One region of the Paenibacillus sp. GQ49 genome, then DNA from elsewhere that is predicted to be linked to it. Evidence: a T-box and tRNA genes for the amino acid it is inferred to sense, from the RefSeq annotation. Region 1 holds a T-box; the other holds one or more tRNA genes.
The links. A T-box is a leader RNA that pairs with one kind of tRNA and senses whether it is charged. The one in region 1 lies ahead of leuS (leucine--tRNA ligase), so its partner is inferred to be a tRNA-Leu.
Positions count from the first base shown of each region.

Region 1 (4,245 bases):
GCTCTGGCTGGCGAAATGCTCCTAGGAACAGGCAAGCTGCTCACCGAAGGAGGGTACACCCCGCAAGAGCTTCAGGCTCGTGTCGCTGTACCTGGCGGTATTACCGCTCAGGCACTTGCACTGCTGAAGGTTAGTCTTGACGGCGTTTTCGACAGCCTGATCCACACGACACATGACAAATATGATGAAGATTTGTTAAAGCTGGATGAACTGTTTCGAGCCGGTGAGATTAACCGGCAACAATATTAACGAGTTTGCCTGGAACGGCAATGACCTTGCGAATGGTCTTGCCTTCCAGCGCCTGCTTAACAGGTGCCAGCTCCATCGTAAAGTCCTGCATACCCTGTGCATCCAGATCCTTCGCGATCGTAGCACGAGTTACAATTTTACCGTTTACCTGAACAACGATTTCTACTTCCGCGTCCACTGTCATAGACTCATCATATTCAGGCCAAGCCACGTAAGAGATTCCACCTTCATGACCCAGACGGCTCCACAGTTCCTCTGCCATATGCGGTGCCAGTGGTGACAACAGTTGCACAAAGTTTTCCATCGCTTCGCGAGGCAGTGTATCTGCTTTGTATGCATCGTTGATGAAAATCATCAGCTGGCTGATGGATGTATTGAAGCGCAGGTGTTCCAGATCTTCCGTAACTTTTTTAATCGTTTTGTGAGCAGTCCGCTTGAACTCATCCGTTCCACCGTCCACAGTAATCTTGTCATTGATGGCTCCTGTGTCTTCGTTAATGAAAAGACGCCATACACGTGACAGGAAGCGGTGCATGCCTTCAACCCCGTTTGCATTCCACGGTTTTGTCGCTTCCAATGGTCCCATGAACATCTCGTACAGACGCAATGTATCTGCACCAAATTCATTGACGATTTCATCCGGGTTAATGACATTACCACGAGATTTACTCATTTTCTCATTATTGGTACCCAGGATCATACCTTGGTTCACCAGTTTGTGGAAAGGTTCTTTGGTCTCCACAACACCCAGATCATACAGCACTTTGTGCCAGAAACGAGCGTACAGCAAGTGAAGCACCGCGTGCTCTGCTCCGCCAATGTACAGATCAACTGGCAGCCACTGCTGCTGTTTCTCCTTAGAGATCAGTTCCTTGTCATTGTGCGGATCGATAAAGCGCAGGTAATACCAGCAGCTACCCGCCCATTGTGGCATGGTGTTGGTCTCGCGGCGTGCCTTCATTCCCGTTTCTGGATCTACCGTATTCACCCACTCCGTAACATTCGCCAGTGGTGATTCTCCAGTACCCGAAGGTTTGATCTGGTCGATATCAGGCAACAGCAGTGGAAGTTGATCTTCAGGTACTGTCTTCATCGTTCCGTCTTCCAGATGCAGAATCGGAATTGGCTCACCCCAGTAACGCTGACGGCTGAACAGCCAATCGCGCAGACGATAGGTCACTTTCCCTTGCCCTTTACCGTTCTCTTCCAGCCAAGCAATCATCTTGGCAACCGCTTCTTCATTGTTCAGTCCGTTCAAGAAATCGGAATTCACATGCGCGCCATCACCCGAATACGCCTCTTGTGTAACGTCTCCACCTTGAATAACTTCGATGATATCCAGACCAAACTGCTTCGCAAATTCCCAGTCACGTGCATCATGACCCGGAACTGCCATAACCGCACCTGTACCGTAACCTGCAAGAACGTAATCAGCAATCCAGATCGGCAGTTTTGCACCATTAACAGGGTTGATTGCATAAGCGCCAGTGAATACACCTGTTTTGTCTTTGGCCAAATCTGTACGTTCCAGATCACTTTTACGAGAAGCCTGCTCCTGATAAGCCTGAATCGCTTCACGTTGGTCATCGGTTGTAATTGCTTCTACCAATTCATGTTCTGGAGCAAGTACTGCAAAGCTCGCACCGAACAATGTGTCCGCACGGGTAGTGAACACCTTGATAACTTCCTCGCGACCCTCAATGGCAAATACCACTTCCGCACCTGTGGATTTACCGATCCAGTTGCGCTGCATATCCTTGATGCTTTCAGACCAATCCAGCTCTTCCAGGTCTTCCAGCAGACGCTCTGCATACTCGGTAATTCTCAGAACCCATTGGCGCATCGGTTTGCGTACAACCGGATGTCCTCCACGTTCACTCTTGCCATCAATAACCTCTTCATTAGCAAGTACCGTTCCAAGGGCTTCACACCAGTTAACTGCAACTTCATCCACATAAGCCAGGCCTTTATTGTACAGCTGGATAAAGATCCATTGTGTCCATTTATAGTATTCAGGGTCCGTTGTGCTGATCTCACGATCCCAGTCATAAGAGAAACCGAGCGATTTGATCTGGCGACGGAAATTGTCAATATTACGGAATGTAATATCTCGTGGATGTTCACCTGTATCCAGTGCATGCTGCTCAGCAGGCAGACCGAAAGCGTCCCAACCCATTGGGTGCAATACGTTGTAACCGCGCATACGTTTGTAACGGGAAACGATATCCGTTGCCGTATATCCTTCCGGGTGGCCTACGTGCAGACCTGAACCGGATGGATAAGGGAACATATCCAGTGCATAAAATTTCGGTTTAGCAGGGTCCTCACCCATTTTAAACGTTTTATTTGCATCCCAGTATTGCTGCCAACTTTTTTCCATGACTTGTGGCTGATAGCCGTGTTTCGGCTGGTTATTCTCACTCATCTATTGTTCCTCCTTCAGGTTATTCGCTTTAGCTTTAATTGCAACAAAAAAACCTCAGCATCCCGTAGCGTTTGCAGCGCTAGGGACGAGAGGTTGAATTCCCGTGGTACCACCCTAGTTAGCGGACGAACGTGCTTCGTCATCCACTCCCTTTGGACCTGTAACGGCGGTTAACCGATGCGGATTTCCATTCCTGAACCCAAGCTTTATACAAGCAGGTTAAACAGAATGGTGTAATCACCGCATTTCTCCAAGGCGAGTTCGCAAATCACTGTCAACCGGCTTGCACCAACCGCCGGCTCTCTGTTATGTACAGGAATTACTACTGATCCTCATCATCGAAATATGTATACAATATCGGGACCATTATATAAAAAAGCAAGCCCAAAGTCAATATTACACGTTATAATCGCCATCTTGAAGTCTACGGTTCGTACCTTTCATGACGCTGGTTTCTTTTCAGGATAACCGAAAACGCTCAATGCCTTCCTCCAGATTATGAATAGCCCAATTCACATGTTCCTGATTATCATATTGACGATAAGCGCACTCAATACGTAATACCAGATCAAAATACAAGTCGTATAGACTTCTTCTCCTCAGCTCACTTTCAGTGGTAATCGCATGCCCATATCCCTTCACGAATCCGGGAGTATAGTTAAAATGACTAAAGTAATGCTCCATCAGAGGATCTGCCCACAGAGAACGTTCAAAATCAATAATCGCTGTGATGCGACCTTTGTCTACCAGAACATTGCCATCCCACAGATCCCAACTCACAAGCACAGGTTCTTTGACATCGTCCAGCACATCCGATTTTTCTTCAATCAAACGTCTCAATTCAGGGTAATCGATCGAAAATGTAATTCCGGCTTCTTCACCATCGGTAAGAATGTCTTCCATCAGATTCATAAATGCATCTTTCCATGTGGAATATCGCTGTTTTTGCTCCGAGAAATATCCAAACTGCTCGCCCTTGATTTCATTAATTCGACGATTGTACAGACCGAGCTGGTATTCAATGGCCTCCTGCTCTTCCGCAGAATATTGATCCTTGACCTGATTATAGGGTGTTCCAGACATGTACTCCATGATAAAATAACGTGCTGAAGCCATGGTTAAAGAGTCATCATAAGCCAGCACTTGAGGTACGGGGACATCCTGTAGCTCGGTGATGAGGCGTAGTGCCTCAACCTCGGCAATCATGAGATCCTGCTCACAGCGCATCAGATTTGTCGAAGCTGACGGTGCAATTTTGAGTACCACTCGCTGTGCGTCACTCAGTGTAATGAGGTATGCATGATTGGCCCAGCCATCCACCATTTCCTTGTAGTTCTGTATACTTGTAGAGAAATGTTGTTCTATAATGGCATTCAGTTGTTCTGAGGTAAGTCTTGTTTTATATGTACTTTCCATTTCTACACCTCACATTGACAATTGATTTATTTTCTCAGAAAACGCTTTCTATCCGACTATTATCGCCTCATTTACTTTAACTGGCAATACTTTTTGTCACGTCGTTATGTCTTTTCTTTCATTCCTTTACCCTATTTAAGACTATTGCTATTCAT
Region 1 is NZ_JCAXEL010000002.1:507,610-511,854, forward strand. It holds gene comER (late competence protein ComER) at 1-249, shown strand, start outside; gene leuS (leucine--tRNA ligase) at 230-2,674, opposite strand; T-box leader at 2,753-3,022, opposite strand; gene AC6CIF_RS06905 (phosphotransferase family protein) at 3,134-4,090, opposite strand.

Region 2 (4,245 bases), on a different contig from region 1:
GATACCCCAATGCACAGGCTTCGCGGACGAATTGTCCGATAATATCATCAACCGGCTCCCATTCATCCACCAGCGTATCTCCAACATCAAAAAACAACCACTTTAATCCACCTACATCCGGCACGCCAATTCCTCCTTGTAAGCCACAGGTGATTCCTGATCCTAATCGTGTTCAAAAAGTCTGGTTTTCAGTACCGAGAAGATGGAATGAAGCTAGAAATGGAGTAGCGGAGCGTAGGGAAAACTACGTGAGCAACGGACATTTCGGCTGAATTTCATATTCGATGCTGATGATGCCGCCAGGCATCCTTCGTAATCAAAAGCGGACTTTTTGAACTACCTTTAAAACCATAAAAAAGAAGACTCACCATCCTGCATGAGTCTCCTCAAATTTCCGTTTATTGATATATTCAATTATAACAGGCCCCTTACACCGGAGCAATCACAAGCTAACAAGCTAGCGCACTAACCATTCAGGAGAAAGCCGACTTCTCCATTAAGTGAATACACAATCCGGTCTGCACCCATTCCTCGATAAATGCCCTTTGGATGACTCTGCTCCGTAATGACGCACAGGGATTTCGATGTCCATGAACGGCAGATCTGTAAATAACGACAGGTCAGATTCAGGCTGTTCTCGAAAATAAACACGTTGCCTACGCTGCCCTGCGGCAAAAACCATTTTTGAGCTGCAGCCGTATTCATGCGAATGACATGTTCTACTCCGATTCTACGGAGTCTGCGCTCTTCCCCTGCACTATTGGTTAGAACGGCAAACGGCATTTTTTTGTACATCAGCAATTTAATAAATTTGCGTCCTGCTTCATTTGGAGCAGTCACTAAGATCATCTCAGTATCCATCATTTGTTCCTCCCTTGGCGTGAAAAGACAACAAAAAAGAAGCGTGGGGGACCAAGGCCTCCCGAACGCTTCTTAAAGAACCCATGGCGAAAACGCCATGAACCAGCGTACGGCTTGTTGCCTCTCCCTTTAACGCTTACGAGGTTAGCTGACGGATTCGGGCGCGAGAGTCGCCCTATTTCCGGCTGTCACCGGAAAATTCACCCCATGAATGCCTACTGTCCTGGACAGCGCATTCTGTTGGTTCCCCCGTTTTCCACTCATCAATGAATGAAAACTCAGCGATTAAAACATCGTTCGTATATCTTAAGGATAAGATCGAGCGATATTATCGTTTGTTTCGTTTTTCAGGTACAATTTAGTTTAAATTGAAATCACGTTATGAATCATACACCCGCGCCATGACGGTGTAAAGTCCGCACAGATCACCGAATCGACAGATTTTCGGCAATACTCACATATAATAGCGCTTACAATAAGGTCATACTCTATCCATCTCTTTAAATCTATCTAATTCTCACTCTGACGAAAATCAACTCGCAATTCATTCACGTATTTAGCACAACTTGCCTGTTTTGATTCTTTTAACACCATATTAGTTTTGCATTATTTAATTGTAACCAATATAATAGAAGATATAAGAGTAAATAAATGGAGGCGATTTAGATGACAGTCTACGATTACAAAGTGAATACCCTTCGCGGTCAAGAAGTTGAAATGTCCGACTACCGTGACAAAGTGTTACTGATCGTGAATACGGCAAGCTCATGCGGCCTTACCCCTCAATTCAAAGGACTGCAAGAACTGCAAGACAAGTTTCAAGATGCTCCATTTGAAGTTCTTGGTTTCCCAAGCAACCAGTTTGCACAGGAAAAAGGATCTTCCGACGATATTGCCGAGTTCTGTCAGATGAATTATGGCGTAAGCTTCCCTATGTTTGAGAAAATTGATGTGAACGGCTCAAGCGCTCACCCTCTTTTCCAACACCTTAGTACAGAAGCTCCTGGCCTGCTCGGCTCCAAAGCAATCAAATGGAATTTCACCAAATTCCTTGTGGATCAGAACGGACAGGTACTGAAACGTTATGCTCCCAAAACAACACCGGACAAGATTGAAGAAGATATCAAGAACTTGCTGCAAAAATAATACATTGGCCACCCGTAGCCGGAAGGTAGAGCACCATTGCCCCGGTAATGGATGGCCTTTTTTCTCAACTTTAATGTCATTTCAAAAAGACAAAAAAAGAAGCTTTCCATTAATGGAAAGCTTCTTTTTAATCGTTCATATGATGCGGTCGAGAGGACTCGAACCTCCACGGGCATACGCCCACTACCCCCTCAAGATAGCGTGTCTGCCATTCCACCACGACCGCATGTCGTAAATAATCGGCAACAGAATTGATTATACCGGGTTCAGAACTAAAAGTAAAGTATTTTTTAATACTACTTTTTCAGCTAGGCATTTTCATCAAAAATCGCATAATCTCGTCATCTTTACCCATGAAATGCATATGATTAGATTTGATCCCCTCTTTTCCGGCTTGAGCTGATCTTATTCATTTATATATAGTCCTTCCTTCACCTATTCATACATATGACATTACACGTTATTTAAAATAACACAATAATTTAGATTTAGATTCTATTCATTAAATTTCACTGATACTATTGACAAAAAGCGGACATTTATGGGATGATAACTATCATATAATTCGGATTTTTAAACATAAAGCAAACAAAAAGGAATATAAATGTCACTTTAAGTGACATTTAACGAACACAGGAGGCGAATGATTGTGAACCGTGGGAATAAGCTGCTCGATTATGTCAAACTGCTTGATTCCTCTATTCAGGTCGGAGGGTTCACCCATTCCTTCGGCATGGATATCCATATTAGGGAGGGTACCATTCGTAATGCAGAAGATCTCGAATCATTCATGCGTTGTCAGTTGCATCCCAGCATCGTTCGTCTTGAAGGTATGGCCATCAAAGGTATCTATACCGCAGCAGATCACAAGGATACATGGCGGATAGCTCTGATCGACAAGCTCGTCCATGTTCAGCGAACCCCTGGAGATCTCAGAGAACAAGCTGCCGCCATGGGTAAACGATTGATCAGACTTGCACGCGCTCTGCACCCCTGGATTGAATTCAGCCAGCTTGAACAGATCTTTGCCAAATACGATTCGGTTGGCTGCCTCTCCACTGTTCACGCCTGGATTAACCACCACCTCGACATCCCGGTCGAGGAGGCGGTCCTTGGTTACCTGCATTCAGCCATGAATGCCTGCATAACCAAAGCCTCCAAAGTCATTCCCCTGAACAATGATACAACCAAGGATCTGATGGTCCGCCTGGCCACAGATCTGGAGAATGAATGGAAGACCGTCAGCGCCTCGGCTGCGGATGGACTGGCACAGCCAACCTCGATGTCCATGAAATCGTTTTTCCCCAGTTTCCATATGCTTGGAGCTGGACTTCATGCCTACAGGGCCTAATCCTCATCCTCCTCATACCTGCTCCCCTTCATTCAAACAAACTAAAAAACACGCGGCAACCTCCTTGCCGACGTGTTTTTTGTCATTTTATTTGTTTTATTTACGTATTTACGCCATTTATCATCACAAAATACACTTTTTTCCGTCTTTTTTAATTGTTAGATGACGAATTTACGTATATAATGAAACATACAGCTCGCATTTCTATATATTCTACATGAAGAAAGGGCGGCTGAATACTACATTCTAACCAGGGGTGAACCCTTTTGAACAAGAAAAAACCAGTTACTCCGTTCGGATGGGCCATCAAACGACGGCTAACCGAACTTCAAGTGGACCAGAAGACCTTTTGTGAACAGCATGGCATCCCACCCTATCGTTTATCCAATCTTATTCACGGCACACGCAAAGCAACCCGATTCAGGCACCTGGTCGCTGATATTTTGGATATTCCAGATGAACTGAGATAAGATTTCTGCCAAAGGAGGGTCCTATCCATGAGACATGTTACATCCGATCTGGAGAGGCTGTCGTTCCAGTCCATACGTCACCAGCTCATCATCGTTGATCACAATTGGATTATCCAAAGTTGTAACCGTGCCTGGCAACAGGGGCTTGGTCAATGCTCACCAAACCCGGATATACACAGTAGTCATAGACATTACCTGCATCTGACGGAAGCCTGGGCAAAACGAGGCAAGAACGCTAACATGGCACTTGTCGCACAGAATTTGAAAGAACGCGGAATACCCTTTAATCGAAATCATACATACGACATCTGCGTGTATACTTTATACAACGAAAAGAGGTGGTTTCGTGTAGAACTCACCCCTCTATCTTATGCGAATTCAATTCTGGATACCGATCTAGCTTTAATTGCACACATG
Region 2 is NZ_JCAXEL010000004.1:131,289-135,533, forward strand. It holds gene AC6CIF_RS09905 (HAD family hydrolase) at 1-124, opposite strand, end outside; gene AC6CIF_RS09910 (HAD family hydrolase) at 466-864, opposite strand; cyclic di-AMP (ydaO/yuaA leader) riboswitch at 980-1,155, opposite strand; gene AC6CIF_RS09915 (glutathione peroxidase) at 1,528-2,007, shown strand; tRNA gene AC6CIF_RS09920 (tRNA-Leu) at 2,151-2,233, opposite strand; gene AC6CIF_RS09925 (urease accessory protein UreF) at 2,657-3,358, shown strand; gene AC6CIF_RS09930 (hypothetical protein) at 3,625-3,828, shown strand; gene AC6CIF_RS09935 (hypothetical protein) at 3,856-4,245, shown strand, end outside.
Region 2: it encodes a tRNA-Leu, which carries the amino acid that the T-box ahead of leuS (leucine--tRNA ligase) is inferred to sense. The anticodon was not compared.